4 regions of the Streptomyces sp. NPDC101393 genome follow, and region 3 is predicted to be linked to each of the others. Evidence: riboswitches for the same ligand, from Rfam matches in the RefSeq annotation. Region 3 holds a riboswitch; each other region holds the start of a gene.
What was found. A riboswitch is a leader RNA that binds a small molecule or an ion and turns the genes downstream of it on or off. The one in region 3 is predicted to bind cyclic di-AMP.

Region 1 (7,154 bases), on a different contig from region 3:
TCCGACGACGCCGCGTCCGTCGCCGACGCGATGACGCAGGCCATGCCGGTCGCGGCCATGGGCGAGGCGCGCATCGAGGGCCCGGCCGCCGGGAAGGCCGTCCGCGGGCGCGGGCGCCGCCGCACGGTCAAGCGGTCGGCGCTGCTGACCGTCGCCGTTCCCTCGGTCGCCGCCATGGGCGTGTGCGCCGTCGCCGCCGCCTCGGTCTCCGGGTTGGGCGCCGAGGACAAGGACGAGAAGAGCACGCAGGCGGCGTCGTCGCCCGATGACGTCAAACCGTCCGTGGCCAACAGCAAGCTCGACACCCAGCTCACCGGACTCAGCCGGGGCGCCGACGACTTCGCCGACCGGGCCAACCGCACCCAGGAGCGGATCGACCTCAAGGAGCGGCAGGCGCTGGAGAAGAAGCGCAAGGCGGAGGAGGCGGCCCGCAAGGAGGCCGCCCGCCCCAAGTTCGTGCTGCCGGTCAAGCAGCACGGACTCAGTGCGCTCTTCGGCCAGGCCGGCGTCAACTGGATGTCCGTGCACACCGGAATCGACTTCCCGGTGAGCTACGGCACGCCCGTCATGGCCGCCACCGACGGGACCGTCCGCACGCAGTTGGACTCCGCCTACGGCAACATGGCGATCGTGACAGCGCCCGACGGCACCGAGACGTGGTACTGCCACCTGAGCAGCACCAAGATCCGGTCGGGATCGGTCAAGGCCGGTGACCAGATCGCCTATTCGGGCAACTCCGGAAACTCCACCGGCCCGCACATGCACTTCGAGGTGCGCCCCGGCGGCAACGAGCCGATCAACCCGCTGCCGTGGCTGACCAGTCACGGTCTCGACCCGAACTGACCCAGGACGCCACAGGCACCGGCAACCGCCCCCGTGGCGGCGTCAGGGCCGGGGCGGATCCGCCCCGGCCGGGCCGCGCTTCCTAGAGCTTCTGCACCGGCGCGTACCGCAGCAGCAGCCGCTTCGGCTTCTCGCCGCCGAAGTCGATCGTCGCCTCGGCGTTGTCGCCCGATCCCTTGACCCCGACGACCGTGCCGAGTCCGAAGCTGTCGTGGGTGACGCGGTCCCCGATGGCCAGCGCGACCACCGGATGCTCCTTGCCCCGCCGGGTCGCGAACCCGCTGGGGCCCTTCGCCCGCCCCGACGACATGCCGGCCGTGATGCCCGAACCGAAGCCGCCGCCCCCGCCGCCCGAGAGGCCGCCCATCGAGGCGGACGGCGTCGCGGGGCCCGTGCGCTTCCACTCGACGTAGTCGGCCGGAATCTCTTCCAGGAAGCGGGAGGGCGGGTTGTACGAGGGCTGGCCCCAGGCGCTGCGCATCGTCGAGCGGGTGAGGTAGAGGCGTTCGCGGGCGCGGGTGATGCCGACGTACGCGAGGCGGCGCTCCTCCTCCAGCTCCTTGGTCTGTCCCAGCGAGCGCATGTGCGGGAAGACGCCGTCCTCCAGGCCCGTCAGGAAGACGACGGGGAATTCGAGGCCCTTGGCGGTGTGCAGCGTCATCAGGGTGACGACGCCGCTGCCGTCCTCCTCCTCGTCCGGGATCTGGTCGGAGTCGGCGACGAGGGCGACCTGTTCGAGGAAGTCGGAGAGGGTGCCGGGACTCTCCTCGCCGCGGTCCTGCTCGAACTCCAGGGCCACGGCGGCGAGTTCCTGGAGGTTCTCGATGCGGGTCTCGTCCTGCGGGTCGGTGGAGGCCTGCAGCTCGGCGAGATAGCCGGTGCGCTCCAGGACCGCCTCCAGGACGGTCGCGGGGCCCGCGCCGGATTCGACGATGGTGCGGAGCTCCTCCATCAGGACGTTGAACCGCTTGACGGCGTTGGCGGAGCGCGCGGCCATGCCGTACGCCTCGTCGACCCGGCGCAGCGCCTGCGGGAAGGTGATCTTCTCGCGCAGGGACAGGGCGTCGATCATCGCCTCGGCGCGGTCGCCGATGCCGCGCTTGGGGACGTTCAGAATCCGGCGCAGCGGGACGGTGTCCTCCGGGTTGGAGAGGACCCGCAGGTAGGCGAGGACGTCGCGGACCTCCTTGCGCTCGTAGAAGCGCACGCCGCCGACGACCTTGTAGGGCAGCCCGACCCGGATCAGGATCTCTTCGAAGACGCGGGACTGGGCGTTGGTGCGGTAGAAGACGGCGACGTCGCCGGCCCTGGCGTCGCCGGCGTCGGTCAGCCGGTCGATCTCGTCGGCGACGAACTGGGCCTCGTCGTGCTCGGTGTCGGCGACATAGCCGGTGATCTTGGGGCCGGCGCCGGCGTCCGTCCAGAGGTTCTTGGGGCGGCGGTTCTCGTTGCGCTCGATGACGGCGTTGGCGGCGGAGAGGATCGTCTGCGAGGAGCGGTAGTTCTGCTCCAGGAGGATCGTCGTCGCGTCCGGGTAGTCCTCCTCGAACTGGAGGATGTTGCGGATCGTGGCGCCGCGGAAGGCGTAGATCGACTGGTCGGCGTCGCCGACGACGCACAGCTCGGCGGCGGACTCATGGGGGCCGACCAGCTCGCGTACGAGGGTGTACTGCGCGTGGTTGGTGTCCTGGTATTCGTCGACGAGGACGTGCCGGAAGCGGCGGCGGTAGTGCTCGGCGACATCCGGGAAGGCCTGGAGGAGATGGACCGTCGTCATGATGATGTCGTCGAAGTCCAGGGCATTGGCCTCGCGCAGCCGCGACTGGTACATCGCGTACGCCTGGGCCAGGGTCTTCTCGAAGCCGTCGGCCGCGGTGCCGGCGAAGTCCTCCTCGTCGATGAGCTCGTTCTTGAGGTTGGAGATCTTCGCGCTGAAGGACTTGGGCGGGAAGCGCTTGGGATCGAGGTCCAGGTCCCGGCAGACGAGCGCCATCAGCCGCTTGGAGTCGGCGGCGTCGTAGATCGAGAACGACGAGGTGAAGCCGAGCTTCTTCGACTCGCGGCGCAGGATGCGGACACAGGCGCTGTGGAAGGTCGAGACCCACATGGCGTTGGCGCGCGGTCCGACCAGCTCCTCGACGCGCTCCTTCATCTCGCCCGCGGCCTTGTTCGTGAAGGTGATCGCGAGGATCTGGCCGGGGTGGACATGGCGCGAGCCGAGCAGATGCGCGATGCGGTGGGTCAGCACCCGGGTCTTTCCGGAACCGGCGCCGGCGACGATGAGCAGCGGGCCGCCGGTGTGCACCACGGCGGCCTTCTGTTCGTCGTTGAGCCCGTCGAGGAGCGCCGCGGGATCGACGGCCGGGCGGGGGGCGCCGTCGCGGTAGTACGGCTCCCTGGGCGCGGGCGCGTCGAAAGCGCCGCCGAAGAGGTCGGCCGGCACCTCCTCCGCGGGCGGGCCGTGCTCGTCCTCGGGAGGGGGCGGGGGCTCCTCACCCTTGGGGCCGAGGTCCGCCAGGAAGCTGTCGTCAAAGAGGCTGCTCATCGCCCACCGAGTCTAGAGCGCCCCACTGACAGCCCGCGCCGGAGTCGCCGATACCGGTCGCGGACGTGGAGAGGCGCCGTCTGCCGGAGCGGACAAGGGGGGTTCACCGTCCGGAACCGGCCGCACCGCTCTCCGTCACGTAACCGAATCCGACATCTGGCGCAAGTGCCCCCGCATCGCGTTCAGGTCACGAAAAGGTTTCGGGCAAATCGAACATCAGCCTTCACAGGAGCCACACGAGTTGGCTACCGTGCACGCTCAGGCAGCCCGCATCCCCGCGGACGAAAGCGTCAGCACGGGCCGCCACGCCGAGTCCGTTCCTGCCACGAAGGCAGCCGGAGCCGGGGACCCACCAGCACCACCGGGGTGAATCGATCCGTACAGCCGTCGCCAGCGGCGGTACGGACCGTAGGGCAAGCCTTCCGTCAGCGACACCCGCCCGAACCCGACAGCTAACCCGGTAGGCGGTCCACGGAAGGAGTCGCCGGCCTTGGCGTCGCATCGCAAGCCGCGCACCCGCGTACTCACCTCGCCCGGAAGCCGTCGTACGGCCGCCGGGCTCACCACTGCTGCCCTCGCCTCGGTCACGCTGCTCTCGCAGTCCGCCGATGCGGCCCCCAGGGCGCCCAAGCCCGGCATCGAAGAGGTCAAGAAGAAGGTCGACGACCTGTACCACCAGGCCGAGGTGGCAACGGAGAAGTACAACGCCACCAAGGAGAACGCCGACGAGCAGCGCGACAAAGTCAACGGCCTTCTCGACGCCGCGGCGAAGCGTGCCGACAAGATGAACGAGTCCCGGCGCCAGCTGGGGACCTACGCCGCCGCGCAGTACCGCACCGGCGGCATGAACCCGACCGCGCAGCTGATGCTCGCCAAGGACCCGCAGCAGTTCTTCGACCGCAGCCACCTGATGGAGCGGCTGACCGGCCGGCAGAAGCAAGCCGTCAGCGACTATCAGGAGCAGCAGTCGGCGGCGGCGCACCAGCGCGCCGAGGCGACCCGCAGCCTGGAGCGGCTGCAGGATTCGCAAGTGTCGCTGAAGGAGTCCAAGGCGTCGGTCCAGGGCAAGCTCGCCGAGGCCCGGCAGCTGCTGTCCCGGCTGACCGCCCAGGAGAAGGCGCGCCTCGCGCAGTTGGAGCGCGAGAAGGAGGCGGAGGCCAAGCGCAAGGCCCAGGAGCAGGCCGAGAAGGAGCGCAAGCAGCGCGAGGCGGACCAGAAGCGGCAGGGCGGCGGACCGGGCGACGGTTCCTCGGACGGCTCGGCCGGCGGGTCCGGCGGCGGTTCGACCGGCGACGGCCAGACCTCCTCCAAGGCCGCGAAGGCGCTCGCCTTCGCCCGTGCCCAGATGGGCAAGCCGTACGTCTGGGGCGCGACCGGCCCCAACTCCTTCGACTGCTCGGGTCTGACGCAGGCGGCGTGGAAGGCGGCCGGGGTCGATCTGCCGCGGACGACCTGGGATCAGGTGAAGACCGGCGAGCGGGTGGCCACCAAGAATCTGCAGCCGGGTGACCTGGTCTTCTTCTACGACGACATCAGTCACGTCGGGATGTACATAGGCGGCGGCAAGATGATCCACGCTCCGAAACCGGGCGCCAGCGTCCGCGAGGAGTCGATCTACTACATGCCGATATACGGGAGCGTCCGCCCGGCCTGAGGGCCCGCCCGCTCCACGGGGGCCGCGCTCCCGCGGCCTCCCCCTGAGTCCACCCCCCACACGGCCACCCCCCACGGCCACCCCCCACAGGCCACCGCGCGGTCATCGCCTCCGGAGTCCGGAGTGCGCCGACCGCGCGGTGTGCCGTTTTTGGGGTCCTCAGGTCCAGAGGACCGCGATGAAGATGTTGGCGACCGTGAGCAGGCCGACGGCGCCGAAGAGCGCCTTGTCGACCTTCTCCTCGTCCCGCTTGACGTAGACCAGCGCCAGGATGACCACCAGGACGGCCAGCTTGATGCCGATCTTGAGGTTGTTGACCGGATGGTCGTCGGCCTGGTTGAGGCCGACGAGAACGATGCCGGTGACCAGCATCGTCAGCGCGCCGTGCAGCATGGCCGGCACGAAGCGGGCGCCGCCGGCGCTCATGGCCTTCATCTGGGTCAGGAAGCCGCCCAGCAGGGAGGCGATGCCGATGATGTGCAGACCGACGAAGATATTGGTTACTACGTCCATAGTGCTGGATCGTATCCGCCGCATAGCACGGGCCTTCAGGCAGGGCGCCCGCAATCGCCGCATCGGTCAGGACATGCCGGTCCCGGGCCTCGCCGGCGGTGACCGGGCGAGCATTCACGTAACGGAAGCGGCCGAAAGCGACCAGTGCCGGGCAAGTGAAGGCTCCTTGGTGACACCCAGGTTTAGCGTCCTCCTCCAGGCGGCCGACTCCCCGCCGTTGCCGGCATCCGTCCGGTGACGGATCGGACGCCGTGCCGGGCCCGGCGGTGGCCCGCCCCCTTGCCAGGGGCCGCCGCCGGGCCCCTCGGGACCACGGACCAGCCGGGCCATGCACGGCCCGCAGGGAAGGAAGTGACGGCCCCAGTGGCGTCGCACCGCAGGACCACGCAGCATCCGCTCGCCCCGTTCGCGCTGCCCGGCGTCGGCGCCCGGACCGCACGCACGGCCCGTACGGCCGCCACCCTGGCCCTCGCCGGGGCCGCCACGGCCGGCGCTTTCGACGGCACCGGCCAGGCCGCTCCCCGCCCCGCACCCGACCAGGTCAAGCACCAAGTCGCAGCGCTGTACCAGGAGGCAGAGGTGGCGACGCAGAAGTACAACGGCGCGAAGGAGCAGGCCGATACCGCGCGTGCGGAGCTGAGCGCGCTGCAGGACGAGGCCGCCCGCCGCACCCGGAAACTGAACGCCGCACGGGCCGAGCTGGGCACCATGGCCGCGACCGAGTACCGCTCGGGCGGCGTCGACCCGACCGTACGGCTGCTGCTCTCCGCCGACCCGCAGCGCTATCTGGACGGCGCCACCGTGCTGGAGCGGGTGGGCAGCCATCAGGCGACCGCCGTGGCCGGGTACGCGCGCCGGCTCGGCAGCGTCCGCCAGATCCGCGAACGCGCCGAGGCGACCACGGAGCGGCTGGTGCGCACCGAGTCCGCGCTCAAGAAGCACCGGGTCACCGTGGTGCGGAAGCTGGACTCCGCCGAGCGGCTGCTGGACCACCTGACCGACGAGCAGCGAGCGCGGATGGCGCGGGCCGCCGGCCAGGACGGCCACGCCGACCGCGGAACGGGCCGCGACGGCCCCCAGGGCGACCTCGTCAGCTCCCTTACAGGGGCGCCGGCAGCGGCCCCCGGCTCCCGCGCCGCCCGCGCTGTCTCGTTCGCCCGCGGCGCGATCGGCAAGCCCTACATCTGGGGTGCCACGGGACCCTCCGGGTTCGACTGCTCGGGGCTGACCCAGGCCGCCTGGAAGTCCGGCGGCATCTCGCTGCCCCGCACCACCTACACCCAGATCAACTCGGGACAGCGCGTCGCCAGGTCCGAACTCGCCCCCGGTGACCTGGTGTTCTTCTACTCCGGCATCAGCCACGTGGGCCTCTACATCGGCGGCGGCAAGATGATCCACGCCCCGCACCCGGGAGCGCCCGTACGGATCGCGCCGATCGACGAGATGCCGTTCGCGGGAGCCAGCAGGCCGGCGTGACCACCGGAGCGCGGCCTAAAGCGCGGCACGGCCGGGCGGGCGCCTTTAGGCTCGGCCGGGTGACCAACTCCTGCGCCGACGGGGCGCGTTCCGACTCCGGGGCCCGCTCCGGGGCCGTCTCCG
Region 2 (7,154 bases), on a different contig from region 3:
ACGTAGCATTCGCCGAGGCTTTCCCGAGGAAGAGGAGCAGCCATGCTGCGACCGACGGCCCGCCATGTCCTTCCGGAGCTCACCGAGCGCACCTCCCACGGCACCCGCACCCTGGATCCGTACTCCAAGCTGCTCAGCGAGCGCATCGTCTTCCTGGGCACCCCCGTCGACGACGCCGCGGCCAACGACGTGATGGCCCAGTTCATGCATCTCGAACACGCCGCGCCCGACCAGGACATCTCGCTCTACATCAACTCTCCCGGCGGCTCGTTCACCGCGATGACCGCCATCTACGACACGATGCGCTTCGTCTCCTGCGACATCGAGACCGTCTGCCTGGGCCAGGCCGCCTCCGCCGCGGCGGTCCTGCTGGCCGCCGGCGCCCCCGGAAAGCGGCTGGCCCTGCCGGGCGCCCGGGTCCTCATCCATCAGCCCTCGTTCGGCGAACCGGTGCAGGGCCAGGCCACCGATCTGCAGATCAAGGCGGACGAACTGCTGCGCACCCGCGCCCTGCTGGAAGAGATGCTGGCGCGGCACACCGGGCAGTCCCGCGAACGGATCGCGGCCGACATCGAGCGCGACACGATCTTCGACGCCCCGGCCGCCAAGGAATACGGCCTGATCGACGCGCTCACCCGTACCCGCAAGCAGCCGTCGCCCGGCGCGCGGTGAGCCCGGATGCTACCCCCCGAACTGCCGCCGCTGCCCGCGCTGACGCGGGCCGAGGGAGATCTCATCGACCGCTATCTGGAGGTGATCGACCTGCTCGGCCGCATCAACCCGGCCCGTTGCGACGGCACCTACAGCAGCCTGCGGGCCGCCCAGGCCCTGGTCGGCAGAGCCACCGCGCTGCGTGATGCGCTGACCGTGATGCACGACCGCGGCGAGAGTGAACTGCATGCGGCGACACTGACCCGCGCGCTGCGGGTCTTGGGCGGTGAACGCCGCACCCGCCTGCTGACGGTCCCGGCGCCGCCCGACATCTGAGGCGACACAGTCCCGTCCGGCCCGCACGTACGGCGTAGCGTCCGTGCCTGCCATATGGGGGCGGCGAATTGCGTTGGGCGCACGCACTTCGTGCGGCACTTCATGTTTCGCCGCTGGTCCCGGGGCCGGAAGCCCCCTTCGAACTACCCCAAAAGGGACGTTTGTAACCAATCAGCCCAAATGTGGCGAATCTCACATAGGGCATTTTCAACTCGGATTTCGGGTGCGCGGTGCGTAACGATCCCTCCGACGACAAGACCCCGCCACAGCGACGGGGCGGTCCGGACGGGCGCCTTATCCTGCCGCCGTCCCGGATGTCCGGTCGACGCTGATGGATCGGCAGGAGCGGAGGACCCGAGCACGACGGGGCCACGGCCGCCACGGCCGACGGGCTCCTTGGGGTGAAGCCGTACGCAAGGCCGGGCATCTTCGCCTGCCCGAACCCGACAGGTCATCCTTCGCAGGCGGCTGACGAAGGGTCGCGCATGACCATGCGCATGTATGTGCCGAATCTGCTGGCACGAGCCGGCATCGTTTCCGCCCTCACCCTGGCCACCGTCGCGGGCACCACACTCGCCCCAGGAGGGACCACGGGCGCCGACGCGGCAGCCGTATCGGCCAAGGCGCTGCGGATCGCCGCCTCCAAAGAGGGCTCCCCCTACCAGTACGGCGCCATAGGACCACGCCGCTTCGACTGTTCGGGGCTGATGCTGTATTCGTTCCGGCGGGCGGGCAAGGCCCTGCCCCGTACGGCGACCGGTCAGTACCGTCGCACCCGGCACGTGCCGGCCGGCTCCCGCAGAACCGGTGACCTGGTCTTCTTCCATGCGGGCAAGGGCATTTACCACGTCGGCATCTACGCGGGCAGCAGCCAGGTCTGGCATGCGCCGAAGCCGGGCACCGTGGTGCGGCTGGAGAAGATCTGGAGCCGCTCGGTGTCGTACGGACGGGTCGGCTGACCGTACGGGCGGCGGGGCGTGCGGTGCTGACGGCGCGGGCGCCGGTCATCAGGCCAGCGCCAACTCCACCAGGAGGACGCCGCCCAGCACGGTCAGCAGCGCGCCCGTCGTGGCCTCCAGTGCGCGGGCGACCGTGGGGCGACGCAGCAGGCTGCCCAGCCGGTCGACGAGGAGGGCGACGGCGGGGAACCACACCAGGGCCATGGCGACGACCATCGTTGCCAGCAGCAAGGTGCGGGGCAGCGCGGGCCGGTCCGCGGGAACGAACTGCGGGAGCAGGCTGAGGAAGAGCACCGGCGCCTTGGGGTTGAGCGCATTGGCCAAAAAGCCCTGGCGCAGGCTCGCCGCGGTGCCGAGGCGGTGCGCCGGCACCGCGGCGTCCCCGCCGTCCTGCCCGGCGGACTCGGCGTCCCCGCTTGCCGCCGGGCGGCGGGCCGCCGCGATCAGCGCGCGCGACCCCAGGTACAACAGGTAGCCTCCGCCGAGGAGTTGGACCGCACCGAAGAGCGCGGGTACGGCGACGAGGACGGCCGCGAGCCCGGCCACCGCGAGCGCCGTGTGCACCAGCAGTCCGCCCGCGACGCCGACCGCGGCGGCCACCCCCGCCCGGCGCGAGTCGAGGGCGTTGCGCACCACGACCGCGAAGTCCGCGCCCGGCATGGCGACCATGCCCGCGGCGACTCCGGAAAAGGCGATCAGCTGTCCGTCCATGCAGCCAGCTTCGCCGGTCGGAGCCTTTAATGGGTATTGGCAATCTTCTTGGTCTGCCTGAAGAGGTTCTTATATGTACGACCCCACGCGGCTCGCTGCTCTGGTGGCGGTGGCGGAGGCCGGGTCGATCACCCGCGCCGCCGCCCGGCTGGGCTACACCGCGCCCGCGCTCTCGCAGCAGCTCGCCAAGCTGGAGCGGGAGGCCGGGGCGGCACTGCTGGTGCGCCACCACCGGGGCGCGCGGCTGACCGCGGCCGGGGAGCTGCTGCTCGTACGGGCCCGGCGGGTGCTGGACGAGCTGGATCTCGCCCGGCACGAGCTGTCCCGGCTGACGGGGCTGTCCGGTGGCCGGCTGCGGGTGGGCACGTTCATGACCGCCGGGACGCATCTGCTGCCGCCCGCGCTCAGCTCGTTCCGGCGGGCGCACCCCGATGTGGAGCTGAGCGTCACGGAGTACGTACCGCCGCTGGGGACGGCTGCGGTGGCGCTCGGCGAGGTGGATCTGGCGCTGACGCATGCGTATGTGCCGGGCGAGGTGTCGTCCGTCCCGGACGGGGTGCGGCTGGAGCCGCTGCTGACCGAGGAGCTGGTGCTCGTGACGGCCCCCGGGCACGCCCTCTCGGCGGGGAGCGGGCGGCTGCCGCTGGCCGCACTCGACGGGCAGCCGCTGGTCAGCATGGCGCCGGCCAACCCCAACCGGCGCGAGGTGGAGGAGGCGCTGGCGGCGGCCGGGGCGAGCGTGGCGGTGCGCTGTGAATCGCCGAGCTACGCGGTGGTGTGTGCGCTGGTGAGTGCGGGGCTCGGGGTGGCGGTGGTGCCGGAGATGATGGCCACCGGCTCGGTGACCCCGCTGGGGATCCGCCACCTGGACCGGGCCGAGCTGCACCGTACGATCTCGATCGCCTACCGCCCCGGCGGCGGCACCCCGGCGGCCGACACCCTGCGGGCCCTGCTGCACGGGGCGTTCACCCGGCACTCCCCCGCGCAGTGACGCGCGCGCTCAGGGCAGCACGAGGGTCCACGGCATCGCGATCCACACGGTCTTCCCGCCGGACGCGGTGGGCACGACCGTGAGCCGCCCGCCGGATTCCGCGGCGAGGAAGCGGATGATGACCATGCCCCGGCCGTTGTCCTGCTGAACCGCGGCCGGCAGCCGTTGGGGCCAGCGCGGACAGCTGTCGGTGACGCCGATGCGCAGCTGCTCATCGCGCTCCAGCCGCATGTCGACGGTGAACGTCGGTGACTGCCCGAAGGTGTGCTGGACGGCGTTGGTCGCGAGTTCGGAGACGATCAGGCGGACGGCGTCGGCGGTCCCGGTGTCGGCCGGCAGGCCCCATTCGCCGAGCACTCGCAGTACATGTCTTCGCGCGACGATGACCGAGGCCGGGTCGCTCGGCAGTGTGAGTGAGGATTCCTGGTGGTCTGCCATCGCGACGCCGTCCCTTTCCCGCCGAGGTCCGATTCCGGCGCATCCGCCGGGAAATCGAGATGCCGGTCGGGACACCGTTTCGGCCTCGGAATACTGCTTTGCGCCAGAGTGCCACCCAAGCTGCCGGTGTGGTGGTCGATCCACCAAGATATATATAAATCTGTCGCTCGAAGCGGTGAACTCTGCTACGCGAGAACGTATTTGAGCGCACGGATCCGAAACCAGGACCGACGCCGGAACCCACGCGCGAGGCTTCCCTCGCCAGGAGGCTGTATGCACAACGGAATCGCGGTGCGCCGCCGCAAATTGGGCGCGGAGTTACGGCGCCTGCGGTCCCTCACCGGGCTCACCAGCGGTGAGGCGGCCCGGCTGATGGGCTGGCACCAGTCGAAGGTCAGCCGCATCGAAACCGGCCGCAGCGGGCTGCGCCCCTCCGACGCGGAGCGATTACTCGACGCGTACGGCGTGACCGACGACGCGCTGCGCACGCTCCTCACGGCGCTGTGCGGGCGCGGCGCACGCGGCGCCCGCACAGCGGCCCGCCGGGAGTGGTGGCACGCCTACGGCGAGCTGCTGCCGCCCGCCTACCGCGATTTCCTCAGTCTGGAGGCGGAGGCCGCACACGCCCGTACCCTGGAGACGATGGTGGTTCCCGGGCTGCTGCAGACCCCCGACTACGCCCGTGCGGCCACCGCCGCCGCGCTGACCGGGCTGCCGCAGGAAAAGATCGACGCCCTGGTGGAGGTGCGGATCGCGCGCCAGTCGGTGCTGCGGGGCTCCCGTCCGCTGGAGGTGTCGGCGGTGCTGGACGAGGCGGTGCTGCGGCGGCCGGTGGGCGGTCCCGAGGTGATGGCCGCCCAGGTGCGGCATCTTCTGGAGATGTCCCGGCTGCCGCATATCCGTTTACAGATCATGCCGTTTTCCGCGGGTCCCCATATCGGCATCACCGGGCCTTTCGTCATCCTCTCCTTTCCGCTCACCCCGGACCTGGATGTGGTCGTTCTCGACCATTTGGTGAGCAGTCTCCATCTCGCACGGAAAGAAGAACTCAGGGCGTACGGCGACGCTTTCGCCACTCTGCGCGCGGACGCCCTCCCGTACGCGGAATCGCGTGAGGTCCTGGCCCGGTTCGCGGGCCTCCAGCGGGACGACGGCAGCGGATGAGAGCGCCCGGCCGGCGCACCGCCCTTCAGCGGCGGTCGGGCGCCGTGGCCACGATCGTGCCGACGGCCTCGTCGATCTGCGCGTCCGTCAGGTCCGCGCGGGCGGTGAGCCGCAGCCGGGAGATCCCGTCGGGCACGGACGGCGGACGGAAGCAGCCCACCTGGAGGGAGGCCTCGCGGCAGTCGGCGGCCCAGCGCACCGCCTGCTCCGGGGACGGAGCGCGTACGGAGACCACCGCGGCGTCCGGCCGGACCGCCGTCAGGCCCGCCGCCGTCAGCCTGCCGTGCAGCGCCCTGGCCACCTCCCCGGCCCGCGCCGCGCGCTGCGGTTCGCGGCGCAGCAGCCGGAGCGCCGCGAGCGCGCCACCGACGGCCGCCGGCGCGAGTCCGGTGTCGAAGATGAACGACCGGGCGGTGTTGACCAGATGCTCGATGACCCGGGCCGGGCCCAGCACGGCGCCGCCCTGGGAGCCGAGCGACTTGGAGAGCGTCACGGTGGCCACCACATCGCCGTCGCCGGCGAGCCGGGCGGCCGACAGTGCGCCGCGTCCGCCCTCGCCCAGCACCCCCAGCCCGTGCGCGTCGTCGACGACGAGCCCGGCGCCGTACGCCCGGCAGGCCTCGGCGAGGGCGGGCAGCGGCGCGGCATCCCCGTCGACCGAGAACACCGAGTCGGTGACCGCCAGTGCCCGCCCGTCGTGCCCGGCCAGCGCCGTGCGTACGGCTTCCGGACCGGCGTGCGGGACCACCGCGGTGCGGGCCCGGGAGAGGCGGCAGCCGTCGATCAGGGAGGCGTGGTTGCCGGCGTCGGAGACGATGAGGGTGCCGTCTGAGGTGAGGGCCGTGACGGCCGCGAGGTTCGCGGCATAACCAGAGGAAAGCACCAGAGCCGCCTCGAAGCCGCAGAATTCGGCGAGTTCATGCTCCAGCCGGGCGTGCAGCTCGGTGCTCCCGGTCACCAGCCGGGACCCGGTCGCGCCGGCGCCCCAGCGGTGTGCGGCCTGTGCCGCGCCCCGCGTGACCTCGGGATGGCGGGCCAGCCCCAGGTAGTCGTTGCTCGCCAGATCCAGCAGCGGGGACTCCGCGGGACGGGGCCGCAGGGTGCGGACGAGACCGGCGCGCCGGCGCTCGGCGCCCGCCGCGTCGATCCAGTCGAAGGCCGCACCGCGCACATCCCGCGGGGCCCCCTGGCCCGGCAGCGCGGGCGGTGCCGGCAGGGCGTCGTGGACCTGCGGCGGGGCGGAGTCCTGCAGCATCGGCATCCTTCTCGATTGTTGGCTGTCGATAGACGTTAGCGGTCGTTCCGCCAGGCCACGGTGTGGCGATACACACACCCCGATCCGTCGTCGTTGTGGGAATCCTCCTTGGCCGGGGGCGGTGGCGTAAGCAAGGATCAACGCCATGGACCTGCTGAACACACTGGTGGACAAGGGGCTGCGACGTGAGTTGCCGACCCGCGAAGAGGCGCTCGCCGTGCTGGCGACGTCCGACGACGAACTGCTCGATGTGGTGGCCGCGGCCGGGAAGGTACGCCGCCAGTGGTTCGGGCGGCGGGTCAAGCTCAACTATCTCGTCAACCTGAAGTCGGGCCTGTGCCCCGAGGACTGCTCGTACTGCTCCCAGCGGCTGGGCTCCAAGGCCGAGATCCTCAAGTACACCTGGATCAAGCCCGATGACGCCTCCAAGGCGGCCGCCGCGGGCGTGGCCGGCGGCGCCAAGCGCGTCTGCCTGGTCGCCAGTGGCCGCGGCCCCACGGACAAGGACGTCGACCGCGTCTCGCAGACCATCTCCGCCATCAAGGAGCAGAACGAGGGCATCGAGGTGTGCGCCTGCCTCGGTCTGCTCAGCGACGGCCAGGCCGGACGGCTGCGCGAGGCGGGCGCCGACGCGTACAACCACAACCTC
Region 3 (7,154 bases):
CTGGTCGCGCAGCCGGTCCAGCTCCCGGCCGGCGGTCTCGGCTTCGCGACGCTGGTCGGTGATGTCCGAACGCTGCGAGATGTACTGCCTTATGGGATAGGCGAGCGCGACGACGAGCGAGCACATCACCATGGCCAGCAGCGCGGCGCGTCCGGTGAGGCGGTTGCGGCGGGGCTGCCGGGCACGGTAGACCCGGGCGGCCGCCTGCTCTCCGAGCGCCTTGAGCCGGGTCGCGGTCGAGAACCGGTCCGCGGGCACATCGCCTCCCCTGTGTCGCCGGCTTGAGAACCTACGCGGGGGCCCTGCTCCGTGCCGAGCTCTTCGGAAGCAAAGCCGTCCCCGGCAACGGTACGGGACCGTTGCCGGGGACGCTTCGAGGTGCGGCGGAGCCGCTGCCGATCAGCTCTTGAAGCGCGGGAACGCGGAGCGGCCGGCGTAGACCGCGGCGTCGTCGAGGATCTCCTCGATGCGCAGCAGCTGGTTGTACTTGGCGACGCGCTCGGAGCGGGCCGGGGCGCCGGTCTTGATCTGGCCGCAGTTGGTGGCGACGGCGAGGTCGGCGATGGTGACGTCCTCGGTCTCACCGGAGCGGTGCGACATCATGCACTTGAAGCCGTTGCGCTGGGCCAGCTCGACGGCGTCCAGGGTCTCGGTCAGCGAGCCGATCTGGTTGACCTTCACCAGCAGCGCGTTGGCGGAGTTCTCCTCGATGCCGCGGGCCAGGCGCTCGGGGTTGGTGACGAAGAGGTCGTCACCGACGAGCTGCACCTTGGCGCCGAGCTTCTCGGTGATGACGTTCCAGCCGGCCCAGTCGTCCTCGAACAGCGGGTCCTCGATGGACACGAGCGGGTAGTCCGCGACGAGGCCCTCGTAGTACTCGGTCATCTCGGCGGCCGAGCGGTTCTTGCCCTCGAAGGCGTACGAGCCGTCCTTGTAGAACTCGGAGGCGGCGACGTCCAGCGCGAGCGCGATGTCCTGGCCCGGGGCGTAACCGGCCTGCTTGATGGCCTCGAGGATCAGGTCGAGGGCCTCGCGGTTGGAGCCCAGGTTCGGGGCGAAGCCGCCCTCGTCGCCGAGACCGGTGGAGAGGCTGCGCTCCTTCAGGACCTTCTTGAGGGTGTGGTAGACCTCGGCGCCCCAGCGCAGCGCCTCGGAGAAGGACTCCGCGCCGATCGGGGCGATCATGAATTCCTGGATGTCGACGTTGGAGTCGGCGTGCGACCCACCGTTGAGGATGTTCATCATCGGGACGGGCAGGACGTGCGCGTTCGGGCCACCGAGGTAGCGGAACAGCGGGAGGTCACTGGCCTCGGAGGCGGCGTGCGCGACGGCGAGGGAGACGCCGAGGATGGCGTTGGCGCCGAGCGAGCCCTTGTTGTCCGTGGCGTCCAGGTCGAACATCGCCTGGTCGATCAGCCGCTGCTCGGTCGCGTCGTAGCCGACGAGCTCCGGGCCGATCTGCTCGATGACGGCCAGGACGGCCTTCTCCACGCCCTTGCCCTGGTAACGGCTCGGGTCGCCGTCGCGGAGCTCGATGGCCTCGAAGGCGCCGGTCGAGGCGCCGGACGGCACGGCGGCACGGCCCGTGCTGCCGTCGTCGAGGCCGACCTCGACCTCGACCGTGGGATTACCTCGCGAGTCGAGAATTTCGCGGGCTACGACGACGTCGATGGACGGCACGTTGTCTCCTTCGTGGGTGTCTGGAGTTGCAGCACGAGCCTAACGGGCTCGGGCCGATCCGCTTGCCCTCGGCCCGCTCAGCGGGACGAAAAGAGGCCCAAAGGCCCAGTTCACAGGGCGTATGGCGCATTGTTCGCGGAACGGGAAATCTCGAACTGAGCGGCCGGTCACGGGGCTGCGGGGCGCGCGGCCCGGGGAACGGAGAAGCCCCGCCCGGCGCGTCGGGGGTCGCGCCGGGCGGGGCCGTCTCACGGGGTCCCGATGAGGGGGACGACGGCTCAGACGTTGAGCTGCTGGCCGGGGAAGATCAGGTTCGGGTTGCCGCCGATGACGGACTTGTTCTCCGAGTAGACGGACTTCCAGTCCTTGCCGTGCGCCTTGGCGATCTTGGCGAGGGTGTCGCCGGCCTTCACGGTGTAGTTGCCGGAACTGTTGGACTTCTTCGGCGCGGGGGTCCGCTCGGGCGCCGGGGCCTCCTTGGCCTCGGGCTTGGCCGGGGCCTCCTGCTTCGGCGCGGAGTCGGTCTTCGCGTCGTTGCCGGAGGTGTCGACGTCGGCGGCGGGGCCACCGGAGGTCAGGTTGCCGGCGCCGGCGCAGGACCAGGCACCCGGGCCCTGGATGGCGAGGAGCTTCTCGGCGGCGGCTATCTGCTGGCTCTTGGTGGCCAGGTCGGCGCGGGCGGCGTACTGGGTACCACCGGCGGCGGCCCAGCTGGAGTTCGAGAACTGCAGGCCACCGTAGTAGCCGTTACCGGTGTTGATCGACCAGTTGCCGCCGGACTCGCACTGGGCGACCTGGTCCCAGGTGGAGACGGAGGCGGCGGAGGCGGAAGTGGCGCCCATCAGCGGGACGGCCACGGCGGCACCGGCGATACCCGCGAGGGTGGCGACGCGGACGGCCTTGGACGGACGACGGTGCTTGCCCTTGATGATCAGCATGGTTCGTTCGTTTCCTCACCGACGCCTACGAGGTGAGCTGTCGGGTTCGGGCCATGTGAGTTGCCCGGCCGTGTGTGCATGACACATGGCTTCACCCCAAGCCGGTTGACCCGCTTTCGCGGGTGGGGCCGGCACTTACCTTGGGTCCCCCGCTCCTGCCTTCGGCGCTTGCGCGTCGACTGCCTCCGACCGCCGGCAGGATTCGGCGATGCGATCGAAGGGCCCGCTTTGGCGAGCGGTCCTGACGTTAAGCAGGAACCCCCTTGGTGTTCAAACCCCACCTTCTGAACCAAGTTGACCCTTTTTGATCACGGGTTGCTCACATTTCCGCAGGTGGCACCCGGTATCGAATCGGGCGGCAGGTCGGACACCACGCCCCGGAACGAGATCCATGTCTCACTTTCCTCAAATGGGGCGAAGGTGTCCGAACTCCCCTTCTCAGTTCCCCAGATTGAGCAGCTGCCCCGGGTGGATCAGGTCCGCGTCGTCGCCGACGACGTCCTCATTGCGGTCGTACAGCGCGGTCCACCCGCCGGCCAGCTCATGGCGCTCGGCGATGGCTGACAGGCTGTCACCCGCACGCACGGTGTACTCGCCGTCGGCCGGCTCCGTGCGGTGCGCGTCGTCGCCGCGCGAGGCGTGCCGGCCCGACGGCCGGTCCTCGTCGCCCGAGCCGCCCGCGTCCGCGTCGCCCCGGCCGGCGCTCTTGCCGTCGCTCTTGTCCTCATCGGCGTCGTCGCTGCCGCCGCGGTGCTTGCCCTTGGTGGGTGTCTCGCTCGGCTCGCGGTCGGCGGAGCCGGAGTCGGAGGGCGAACCGCTCTCCCCGTCACCACGACCGCTGTCTTCCCCGCGGTCGTCCCCGCGGTCGCTGCCGTCGGTCCGGTCCCCGCGGTGGTCGCCCTCGTCGTCGCCCGGCGTCGCGGAGTCGGAGGGCTCGTCCGCCTCGGGCGCGTCGGAGGAGTCCGTGGGGTCGGTCGGTTCGAACGGGTCCGAGGCCTCCGGCGCGGGCGTCCCGTCGGAGGTGTCCGACGGGTCGGGGTCGTCGGACGACGAACCGGACGGGTCCCAGGGGTTCGAGGAGTCGTCGGTGTCCGAGGACTCCGACGGGTCGGGACGCGGGCTGCTGGTGCCGCCCGGGTCGACGCTCGGCGCGCGGCCGTCCTGGGTCAGCCCGGCGTTCACCGCGCAGCTCGGCCAGGCATCGGGGCCGAGGTCGTCGAGGATCGCCTCGGCCACGGATATCTGCTGGGAGCGGCTGGCGTAGTCGGGGCGCGAGGCGTAGGTCGCGCCGCCGTGGTCGTCCCACATGTCCTGCGTCAGCTGCAGGCCGCCGTAGAAGCCGTTGCCCGAGGCCGAGCTCCACACCCCGCCGCTCTCGCACTGGGCGACGCGGTCCCAGGTGGCGGTGTCGGCGGCGTGTGCGCTGCCCGCGCCGAGCAGGGGCAGCGCGATGGCCGAGCCGGTCACTCCCGCCGTGACAAAGATGGCCGGTGCTTGACGGGGGCGCCGGTGTCGGCCGTTCCCGGAACGCATGCGGTTGCCTTTCGAGCGGCGGTTGAGTTGTCCGTACGCCGATGCGCGGAACGCACCGTTGGACGGGTGCATCGTGCCATCGCTTCGGCCGATCGGGTGAAGCATGTCGATCGTGGGTGGAAAGGTAGCCGGGGTTACGGGTAGTCACAAGCCGGTGTAGTGGAGATCACGTAAAGGTCACGCGTCAGGAGGTTTGCCTGATGGCGCATCAGTCGTCGTCGGTCTGCGGGCCCCTCGGCGCGGGGGTGAACTCCACCGGCAGTGACCGCAGTCCGCGCATGATGAGCCCGCCGCGCCAGCGCAAATCGTCCGGATCCGCCGCAAGCCGGAGGTCCGGGAGCCGGGTCAGCAGCGTCGCGAGGGCGGTCTGCCCCTCCAGCCGGGCCAGCGGCGCGCCGAGGCAGTAGTGGATGCCGTGTCCGTATCCGAGGTGCTGGTTGTCGCGCCGGGTGAGGTCGAGGGTGTCCGGCTCGGCAAACCGCTCCGGGTCGCGGTCGGCGGCGGCCAGCACCACCAGGACCGGGTCCCCTTCGGCGATCCGCTGCCCGCCGAGCGTCAGGTCCTGGGTCGCGAACCGCCAGGTCGCCAGCTCGACGGGACCGTCGTACCGCAGCAGTTCCTCGACGGCGGTGGCCAGCAGCTCGCTGTCCCCCGCCGCGATCGACTTCTGCAGCAGTTCGCGCTGGGCGGGGTGGCGCAGCAGCGCGTAGGTGCCGTTGCCGATGAGGTTGACGGTGGTCTCGAAGCCGGCGAAGAGCAGGATGAACGCCATCGCGGCGACCTCGTTCTCACTGAGGTGCTCGCCGTGGTCGGAGGCCCGGATCAGGGCGGAGATCAGGTCCTCGTCGCCGTCCGCCCGCTCGCTCAGCGTTTCGCGCTTACGGTGGATCAGCTCGGCGAGGTAGCCGCGCATCTTCTTCACGGACTTCGCCACGCCGCCGCGCGGACCGCCGCTCTGCCCGGCCTTGGTGTGCCGCAGCATCATCCCGGCCCAGTCCCGGAAGTCGTCCTGGTCCTCGCGCGGGACGCCGAGCAGATCGCAGATCGCGTAGATGGGGAGCGGGAAGGCGAACTCGTGGAGGAGGTCGGCCTCGCCCCGTTCGGCGAAGCCGTCGATGAGGGCGTCGGTCAGCTCCTGTACGCGCGGCGCGAAGGCGGCGACCCGGCGCGGGGTGAAGGCCTTCGCCACCAGGCGGCGCAGCCGGGTGTGGTCCGGCGGGTCGATGTTGAGCAGGTGGGTCATGAGGTTGGCGCTGCGTTCGCCGGGGATGCCGACCTTGCCCTTGCCGTGGGCCGCCTCGCTGTGGTGCACCGGGTTCTTGGAGAGCCGGGCGTCGGCGAGTGCCTGCCGCGCGTCGTCATAGCGGGTCACCAGCCAGGCCTCGACGCCGCTGGGCAGCGCGGTGCGGTGCACCGGCGCGTGCTCCCGCAGCCAGGCGTACGCCGGGTACGGGTCGGTGGCGAACTCCCAGGTGAAGAGCTCGGGGGCGGGCGGGACGTGCGCGGCTGCGGGGCAGCTCGCGGGGGTGGCGGAGGGGGCTTCGGCGGGGCCGTCCGCAGGGCAGGTACCGGGCTTGTCGTGCACCTCCCGACCGTAACCGCCCGCCGCGCTCCGGCGTACCCGCGGACCTCACGGCGTACGCCGGGCCGCACCGGAGCCGTTGCCCGGTCCGTCTACCCGGGGGCCACCCCCAGCTGCTCCAGGAACGCCGCGGCCGCCGGCGACGGCCCGAGGCCGCTCCACACCAGCCGCTCGGTGCGCTCGGGCGCGGGCCGGACCCGCAGGGTGTGCAGCCCGGTCAGTTCGGAGGCGATGGCCTCGGGGACCATGCCGACACCGAGCCCGGCGCGCACCAGCTTCGCCAGGAACTCGACGGTGGTCACCTCGAACGCCACGTCCGAGGTGAGCCCCGCCGCGCGGAACGCCTCGTCGCGCTGGCGGCGGGCCGCCGACCCCGCGGTGAAGTCGACAAAGGTCTCCCGGGCCAGCCGCGACAGCCGCGTCGTGCGCTGCCCGGCCAGCGGATGCCCCGGTGCCACCACGGCGACCAGTTCGCCGCGGGCCAGCTCCTTCTCCCGCACCCCGGCGGTCCGGGCGCCCGGCACAAGACCGACGAACGCGACGTCCAGGGTGCCCTGCCGCACCTGCTCGATGAGCGGGTCGCTCATCTCCATCTGCAAGCTGATCCGCACCTGGGGGTGGGACGTACGGAAGACGCCCAGCTCCCGGGCGAGATCGACGGCGGAGACGGTCGAGATCGCCCCCACCGCGAGCCGCCCGCGTACCTCGCCGGTCGCCGCGGCCACCTCCGCGCGGGCGCGTTCGGCCGCCTGCAGCGCCTGCCGGGCGACCGGGACGAAGGCCTCGCCCGCGACGGTCAGCCGGACGCTGCGGCTGGTGCGGTCGAAGAGCCGCGCGCCCAGGTCCTTCTCCAGCCGGGCGATCTGGTGGCTGAGCGCGGACTGCACCACATGGCAGCGCTCCGCGGCCCGGGTGAACCCACCGGTCTCGGCCACCGCGACGACGTACCGCATCTGCTGGAGATCCATTCCCCGAGCGTAGCCATCCATCTCGATTCACGATCGATGCGATGAAAACGATGTGTTGGACTCATCGCTGCGCCGGCACGCAGGCTGGGGGTGCCCACGGTCACGACGGCGGCGGGCACCACGAGGGAGGGCATGTCATGGAGCAGGGGCAGGGACCGGCGCGGAGCCGGCTGGGGCGCGGCACGCTGCTGCTGATGTCGACCGCCACCGGCCTGTCGGTGGCCGGAAACTACTTCGCCCAGCCGCTGCTGGACGTCATCGGCCGCGATCTGCACCTGTCGTCGGCCACCGCCGCGCTGGTCGTGACCGTCGCCCAGGTCGGCTACGGCCTCGGGCTGCTGCTGCTCGTGCCGCTCGGCGATCTGCTGGAGCGGCGCCGGCTGGCCGTGGTGCTGACCACGGCGACCGCGGCCTTCCTGACCGTGACGGCGAGCGCCCCCAATGGCGCACTGC
Region 4 (7,154 bases), on a different contig from region 3:
CCGACGCGCTGCGCCGCCTCTGGCCGAAGTGGGGCCTGGACATCGACGGTCTCTCCCGGCTCGACCTCGACGCGTTCTTCGACGGTCTGCCGGTCGTGCTGGAGATCGGCTTCGGCATGGGTGAGGCCACCGCGCAGATGGCCGCCGCCGACCCGGACACCGGCATTCTCGGCTGCGACGTGCACACCCCCGGCCAGGGCAACCTCCTCGGTCTCGCGGAGCGGAACGGCCTGTCCAACATTCGGGTGGCCAACGGCGACGCGATCATCCTGCTGCGCGAGATGCTCGCGCCCGCCTCGCTCGCCGGGCTGCGCGTCTATTTCCCCGACCCCTGGCCGAAGAAGCGCCACCACAAGCGCCGCCTGATCCAGCCGGAGTTCCTCACCCTGGTGACGACCCGGCTCGCGCCCGGCGCCCTCGTGCACTGCGCGACCGACTGGGAGCCGTACGCCGAGCAGATGCTGGAGGTGCTCTCCGCGGAGCCGACGCTGGAGAATCTGCACGACGGGTACGCGCCCCGGCCGGACTTCCGCCCGCTGACCAGGTTCGAGGGCCAGGGCCTGGACAAGGGGCACGTCGTCCACGACCTCCTCTTCCGCCGCCGCGCCACGTAACGACCGCGCGCACGGGCGGACACTCGCCCCAGCGCGCGCACGGGCGGGCGGGCCCAGGAGATCGCGTCACGCCGAGGGATCTCCTCGTTCATCTCCTCGTTCCTCGCCTCGTTCATCGACCCGTTCCTCGCCGACCGCGCGCCTCGTTAGGGTCGATGGGTGTATCCGTCCGACCGCCCGTCCCCCTCCCCGTCCCCGTCACCCCCGCCCCTCCCCGCGTACGCGCCCGATCCCGCGCTGCACACCCGGGTCGGCGGCGTGGGCGGCGGTAGCTGCGTCCGCCGGCACCGCCCGGCGCCCTGGCACAGCACTACGGTCCGGGCGATCGCCGTGATCTCCCTGCTCGCCCTCTCCGGCGTCATCATCATCGGGATCGTGCGCCGCGAAACCGGCACCGAGGGCTTCCTGGTCGGCCTAGGCCTCGCCGTCTTCCCCGTCCCGCTGCTCATCGCGGCCTTCTGCTGGCTCGACCGAATAGAACCCGAGCCCTGGCGCAACCTCGCGTTCGCCTTCGCCTGGGGCGCCTGCGCCGCCACCCTCGTCGCGATACTGGCCAACGGCCTCGCCACCGACTGGCTGGCCGCCAACCTCGCCTCCGTGTCGCCGTCCGACGCCGAGACCTGGGGCGCGACCGTCGTCGCCCCCGTGGTGGAGGAATCGGTCAAGGCCGCCGCCGTCCTGCTCCTCTACCGCTTCCGCCGACGGGACTTCGACGGCATCACGGACGGCATCGTCATCGCCGGCATCGCCGCCACCGGCTTCGCCTTCACCGAGAACATCCTCTATCTGGGCAACGCCTTCGGGCAGGACCGGTCCCTGGGCCACTTCGGCCTCGACTCCCTCACCGCCGGCACCTTCTTCCTCCGCATCATCATTTCCCCCTTCGCCCACCCCCTCTTCACGATCCTCACCGGCATCGCGTGCGGCGCCGCCGCCACCCGCTACCCCCGCCGCCACGCAGCCCGGATCGCCCTCGTCCTCCTGGGCCTGCTCACCGCCGTACTCCTGCACGCCATCTGGAACGCCGCCTCGTCCCTCGGCGACGACGGCTTCCTCACCGTCTACGGCCTCCTCATGGTCCCCGTCTTCCTCACGGTCACCGGGCTGGCCATCTGGACCCGCCACCAGGAACTCCAGTCCCTGCGCGGCTACCTCGCCCCGTACATCACCGCCGGCTGGCTCACCCCCACCGAACCCACCGCCCTCTCCTCCCTCAGAACCCGCGCCCTGGCCCGCGACCTGGCCCACCAGAGCCACGGTCCCACCGCCGCCCGCGCCGTCACCGAATACACCGCCCTCGCCACCGCCCTCTCCTTCCACCGCCGCCGCGCCCACCTGACCGGCCCCGGACCGGACTTCACCACCCGGGAACAGCAACTGCTGCTGGCCCTGTGGCACCACCGGGAGTGGGGACGGGCGGCGCTGGAGGGGGCGTGGGCGAGCAGGTTCGGGGCAGCGGTCCCACCACAGCCGACGTCCCCGGCATCTCCTCCGGGCGACCGGAACCACTGAGCGCTCCTGGCCCGCCGGCACAATGGCCCTGTGCCCGCCACGCCCTCGTCCCCCGGCGTCTCCGCTCGCATGAGCCTCCAGGCCCGTCGGGACACCGGACCCGAGATGGCCGTACGACGTCTGCTGTACGCGTCCGGTCTCCGGTATCGACTGCAACGCCGCGTGCCCGGCTACCCCCGCCGCACCATCGACATCGCCTTCCCCGGACGCAAGATCGCGATCTTCCTCGACGGTTGCTTCTGGCACGGCTGCCCCGAACACGCCACCCGTCCCAAGGCCAACGCCGACTGGTGGCGCAAGAAGCTCGACGGCAATATCGCCCGTGACCGTGAGACGACCGAGCATCTCGTGGAGGAAGGCTGGACGGTTCTGCGCTTCTGGGAACACGAGGACCCGGCGACGGTCGCCGGGCGGGTGACGGACGAGGTCGCCGCCGTACAGCGGCGCCGTCGCTGAACACCCGGGGTGCGGCTTTCGGGCATCGGGCTCCCGCTGTCCTGATCGGGCTCGCGCGGCAGGGTCCTGATCGGGCCTGTGCGGCAGGGTGGCCTTGTTCTTCGCGGCCCATCCCGTGAAGAGCGCGTCCGCGGATGTCTTCAGTGCGCCCTCCCCCACCCCACACGTCGCCGATCGCGTCTCGCTCTCCCCGGACGGCCGCGCCGATCCGCCGATGGGGCCCGCGCGTAGGCTCGGTGACGGTCTTTGTCCGCGATGTGGAGGTTTCCGAGATGGTCGGCGTACCGGCAGGTGTGGTGGCGGCAGGCGGGCTGGTGGCCGGTTACGGCGTCGCCCGTTGGACGAAGAAGCGGCCGTTGGGTGGGGTGGCGCTTGCGGCGGCCGGGGCCGTGGCGGCGCGGGGGTGGCAGCGGAAGGCCGGTGGGGCTGCGGCGGCCGCGCTCAGTGGGGCCTACGTGGCGGCGTTCGCCGGGTCGCATCCGTTGGCGAAGAAGATCGGGGCGTGGCCCTCGGTGTGCGCGGTGGCCGGTGGGGTGGCGCTCGCCTCCTGGGTGGCGGTCGACCGCCGGCCGTAGGGGCGGGTCGGGGGCCGGGCCGCGTGGACCCGACCCCCGGTTGGTGCCCGCACGTGTGGCGGGTCCGCAGGTGTGGCGTGCCCGCAGGTCTGGCGCGCCCCCCGGCGTGCCCACCATCGTGGCGTGCCCGCCGGCGTCGCGTGCCCGTACGTGCAGAGTGGGCGGCAGGTTGCTACGCGGATGCCTCGTTCAGCAGCGTGAGTTCGGCCTCGGTGAGGGTGAGGTCCGCGACGGCGAGGAGGGACGGGAGCTGGGCGGCCGTGCGGGCGCTGGCGATCGGGGCGATGACCGTGGGGCGGGCCGCGAGCCAGGCGAGGGCGACGGTGGCGAGTTCGGCGGCGTGGGCCTGCGCCACCTCGTCGAGGGCCGCGAGGACCCGCGGGCCGCGGTCGGTGGCCAAGTACTCGCCGGCCTTCGACGAGCGGGCGCTGTCGACGGCCGTTCCCGGGCGGTACTTGCCGGTCAGGAAGCCGGAGGCGAGGGCGTAGTACGGGACCGCGGCCACACCGTTGCGGGCAGCCACGTCGGCGAGTTCGCCTTCGTAGGTGTCGCGGGAGACCAGGTTGTAGTGCGGCTGGAGGGCGACATAGCGGGCCAGGCCCTCGCGGCGGGAGAAGTCCAGGGACTCGCTCAGGCGCGCGGCGGAGATGTTGGAGGCCGCGATCTCGCGGACCTTGCCGGCCCGGACGAGGTCGTCGAGGGCGGTGAGGAACTCCGGGACCTCGACCGACTCGTCGTCGTAGTGGGTGTAGTAGAGGTCGATGTGGTCGGTGCGCAGGCGCGCGAGCGACGCGTCGACGCCGGCCTTGATCGTGGCGGCGGAGAGGCCCTTGAAGTCCGGGTGGGCGCCGACCTTGGTGGCGATGACGATGTCGTCGCGATTGCCGCGCGCGGCCAGCCAGTTGCCGATGACGGTCTCGGATTCGCCGCCCTTGTTGCCCGGCACCCAGGCGGAGTAGACGTCGGCGGTGTCGATGAAGTTGCCGCCGCCGGCCACATACGCGTCGAGTACGGCGAAGGACTCCGCCTCGTCGGCCGTCCAGCCGAAGACGTTGCCGCCGAGGGACAGCGGCGAGACGGAGAGCGAGCCGAGCGGCTTGCGGGCGGTGCCGGAGGGGCTTGCGCTTCCGGGGATGCCGGAGCTTCCGGAAGGCGTGGCCGGGCCGGTGGAGTGTGTGGCGGTCATGCGTGGTTGCAGCGTCGGGGCGGAGGGAGATATTCCCCCGCCGCCCCCAACACCGCACATGACAGCGGTCGTCCCGGGCCAGTCGGCATCAGACGTTGACCCGTGAGTGTCAGACCTCGGCCCCCGGGCGTCAGGCGCTGACCCGTCGGTGTCAGACGTTGACCCGCGGGCGTCAGACGCTGCCCCATCGGTGCCAGGCATCGACCCCGAGGCCGTCAGACGCTGACACCCGTCGGTGTCAGACATCGTCCCCGGGACCGTCAGACATCGCCTCCGAGTCCGTCAGACGTTGACCCCGTGGTCGCGCAGCCACGGCATCGGGTCGATCGGGTCGCCGGACGCCGGGCGGACCTCCAGGTGGAGATGCGGGCCGGTGACGTTGCCGGTGGCGCCGACGCGGGCGATGACGTCGCCGGTGTTGACCTTGCCGGAGGTCTTCACCATGGAGGACAGGTGGCAGAACCAGAGTTCGGTGCCGTCGTCCAGGGTGAGGACGACGCGGTAGCCGTACGAGCCGGCCCAGCCCGCCTGTGTGATGGTGCCGGAGTGCACCGCCTTGACGGGGGTGCCGGTGGGTGCGGCGAAGTCCTGCCCCGTGTGGTCCGCCGACCAGCGGTCGCCGGCCTGGCCGAAACTCGCGGTGAGGGTGTACGAGGAGACGGGCGCGAGGAAGCTCTTCGCCAATTCGGCGAGGCGCTCGGCCTCCGCCTTCTCGCGGGCTGCTTCCTCGGCCTTGCGCTTGGCTTCCACCTCGGCCGCCTTCTTGCGGGCCGCGTCCTGCTCGGCCTGCTGATGATTCGCGGCCGCGTCCTGCTCGGCCTGCTTGATGGCGGCCGCTTCCGCGGCCTCGCGCGCTTCTTGTTCGGCGGCGCCCTGCTGCGCGTCGGCCTGCTGCAGGATGCGGTGGCGCAGCGCCTCGCCGGCGTCCTTGCCCCCTGCGGCCTCGTCCTGGCTGAGGCCGGCCCGGGAGAGCGGGCCGGCGGCGGCAGGTGACGCAGCGGTGGCGGAGTCGGGGCCTGCGGCGGCAGCGGTGCCGGAGCCGGGCTCGGCGTCCGTACCCGAATCCGGGCCGGCGTCGGAGTCGGCCTCCGAGTCGGAGTCGGATATGAGGGTGCCGATTCCGGGGAGGGACGCGGCGTCCGGCATCTTGTCGGCCAGGTCGTCGGCCATTCCGCCGAGGTCCGGCATCGAGATCGGGGCCGGCGGGCGGTCCTCGGCCGTCGCCATTCCGCCGGCGCCGACCGCCGCGATGACGCCGACGCCCAGGACCGTGCCGCTGCGGGCGAGTCCGCCGCGCTGCTTGATCACCTTGTGCTTGCCGCGGACGGGGCGGAGGGACTCCTCGGTGGGATTCCACTCCCCCAGCGACCCGCCGTCAGCACCCTCGTCATTGCCATTGCCCGTGGCGACATCGTCGTCATGGAGGCCGAGGCCGGGTGCGGCGCCGTGGAAGGAGGCGTTGAAGGGGCCTCGGTCATCGAGGTCGTAGCCGGACGGAGCCTCGGGGGCAGGCCTGTTGGACGCCACGGGGGCGCACTCCTTTCCTTCCTTCACGCCTACCGGGTTAGCTGACGGGTTCGGAGCAGGAAGGTCTCCTACGGGCGCCTCCGGCGAGAGGCGTCCGATTCACCCCAAGGTGGTGGTTCCCCGGTTCCCTTGGCGCAGTTCCCAGAAGGTGCAGACATCCATGAGCTGTCTGACGTGCACGAGTGGCGTGACGCAGACGGGTGGCGTGACGAATGACGTGGAGAGTGACCTGTGGTGCGGGAAGTGCGCATGCGGGATTCGGCGTTGGCCGCGCGGTGCCGCCACTTGCGACGGCTGGGACGACCGCGCTGCGTTATCGGACAGTAATAGAGATGGCATCCGAATTCCAAGCGTTCCCGCGAAACAACAGGTATTGCGCACAAGCTTTGGCGTGGACTTATGCGCCCACTGGCACGCCAAACCGGGCGAGTTGGCCGCGGCTCGCCAAACGGCCCCGCGGCGATTGTGCATGAGTCGTTATGCGGAGGGGTGCCCATCAATTACGGAGAGTGAGAGCAGTAACGTCGGATCATGGTCGTCAACGTCGTCAACGTGGTCACCAACGCGCAGGCAGTGGCGGATCGGTACGCGGAGTTCTCCTGGTGGCAGGCGCGCGGGCGCTCTCCCGCCCACGAGGAGCTGACCGCACGCATCAGCCAGGACGCCGAGTACTGCGACCTGCTGTCCGGGGCGCTGCCCGTTGGTGACAAGCAGCAGCCGGACCTCCTCCTGGCCGCCGTCCGCTATCTCGACGGCCCGCACGCCGAGCAGGGGCCGCACGGCGAGGCCGCGTACGGACGCTGGCGCGAGTGGACGATCCGGCACTGGGACGAGGTCCGCGCGGTGATCATGCGGCGCTCCGCCCGTACCGACGAACCGGCCCGCTGCGCCACCCTGCTGCCGCTGCTCGCCCGGCTGCCGCAGCCGCTCGCGCTGCTGGAGATCGGCACCTCGGCGGGGCTGTGCCTGCACCCCGACCGTTACCGCTACCGCCACCACGATCGCTCTTCGGCCGGGTACGACGACGGGGTGATCAGCGGTGCCCCGCAGAGCCCGGTGACGTTCGCCTGCCGTACGAACGGGGAGCCGGCAGGAGCGGTCCGGGCGCCTGCCGGGACGGCTGGGGCAACGGCGCTCGGGACGGCTGCCGAGGCGGCCGTCGAGGAGGCGGGGAGACCCTTCGCCGCCCCCGAGGTCGTCTGGCGCGCGGGTATCGGCCCCGACCCGCTCGACCCGGTCGCCGACGCCGACGATCTCCGCTGGCTGCAGGCCCTCGTCTGGCCG

Region 1: it holds a riboswitch for cyclic di-AMP, as region 3 does, so the genes downstream of both, ACIRQ7_RS04465 (NlpC/P60 family protein) here and ACIRQ7_RS26710 (transglycosylase family protein) in region 3, are expected to answer to the same signal.
Region 2: it holds a riboswitch for cyclic di-AMP, as region 3 does, so the genes downstream of both, ACIRQ7_RS10010 (C40 family peptidase) here and ACIRQ7_RS26710 (transglycosylase family protein) in region 3, are expected to answer to the same signal.
Region 4: it holds a riboswitch for cyclic di-AMP, as region 3 does, so the genes downstream of both, ACIRQ7_RS19830 (M23 family metallopeptidase) here and ACIRQ7_RS26710 (transglycosylase family protein) in region 3, are expected to answer to the same signal.

The regions. Positions count from the first base shown of each region.
Region 1 covers NZ_JBIWNU010000001.1:1,039,047-1,046,200, forward strand. The annotation lists gene ACIRQ7_RS04455 (peptidoglycan DD-metalloendopeptidase family protein) at 1-843, shown strand, start outside; gene pcrA (DNA helicase PcrA) at 926-3,388, opposite strand; cyclic di-AMP (ydaO/yuaA leader) riboswitch at 3,685-3,871, shown strand; gene ACIRQ7_RS04465 (NlpC/P60 family protein) at 3,879-5,042, shown strand; gene ACIRQ7_RS04470 (hypothetical protein) at 5,202-5,555, opposite strand; gene ACIRQ7_RS04475 (NlpC/P60 family protein) at 5,907-7,031, shown strand; gene ACIRQ7_RS04480 (GNAT family N-acetyltransferase) at 7,091-7,154, shown strand, end outside.
Region 2 covers NZ_JBIWNU010000003.1:24,926-32,079, forward strand. The annotation lists gene ACIRQ7_RS10000 (ATP-dependent Clp protease proteolytic subunit) at 43-672, shown strand; gene ACIRQ7_RS10005 (hypothetical protein) at 679-987, shown strand; cyclic di-AMP (ydaO/yuaA leader) riboswitch at 1,304-1,469, shown strand; gene ACIRQ7_RS10010 (C40 family peptidase) at 1,473-1,946, shown strand; gene ACIRQ7_RS10015 (LysE family translocator) at 1,995-2,657, opposite strand; gene ACIRQ7_RS10020 (LysR family transcriptional regulator) at 2,731-3,648, shown strand; gene ACIRQ7_RS10025 (ATP-binding protein) at 3,658-4,086, opposite strand; gene ACIRQ7_RS10030 (helix-turn-helix domain-containing protein) at 4,360-5,250, shown strand; gene ACIRQ7_RS10035 (8-amino-7-oxononanoate synthase) at 5,276-6,505, opposite strand; gene bioB (biotin synthase BioB) at 6,651-7,154, shown strand, end outside.
Region 3 covers NZ_JBIWNU010000008.1:421,907-429,060, reverse strand. The annotation lists gene ACIRQ7_RS26720 (septum formation initiator family protein) at 1-258, opposite strand, end outside; gene eno (phosphopyruvate hydratase) at 400-1,680, opposite strand; gene ACIRQ7_RS26710 (transglycosylase family protein) at 1,959-2,618, opposite strand; cyclic di-AMP (ydaO/yuaA leader) riboswitch at 2,626-2,795, opposite strand; gene ACIRQ7_RS26705 (transglycosylase family protein) at 3,057-4,085, opposite strand; gene ACIRQ7_RS26700 (cytochrome P450) at 4,360-5,736, opposite strand; gene ACIRQ7_RS26695 (LysR family transcriptional regulator) at 5,826-6,701, opposite strand; partial or broken gene ACIRQ7_RS26690 (MFS transporter) at 6,839-7,154, shown strand, end outside.
Region 4 covers NZ_JBIWNU010000005.1:716,329-723,482, reverse strand. The annotation lists gene trmB (tRNA (guanosine(46)-N7)-methyltransferase TrmB) at 1-614, shown strand, start outside; gene ACIRQ7_RS19850 (PrsW family intramembrane metalloprotease) at 774-2,126, shown strand; gene ACIRQ7_RS19845 (very short patch repair endonuclease) at 2,196-2,582, shown strand; gene ACIRQ7_RS19840 (hypothetical protein) at 2,855-3,157, shown strand; gene ACIRQ7_RS19835 (aldo/keto reductase) at 3,330-4,343, opposite strand; gene ACIRQ7_RS19830 (M23 family metallopeptidase) at 4,626-5,870, opposite strand; cyclic di-AMP (ydaO/yuaA leader) riboswitch at 5,882-6,015, opposite strand; gene ACIRQ7_RS19825 (DUF2332 family protein) at 6,402-7,154, shown strand, end outside.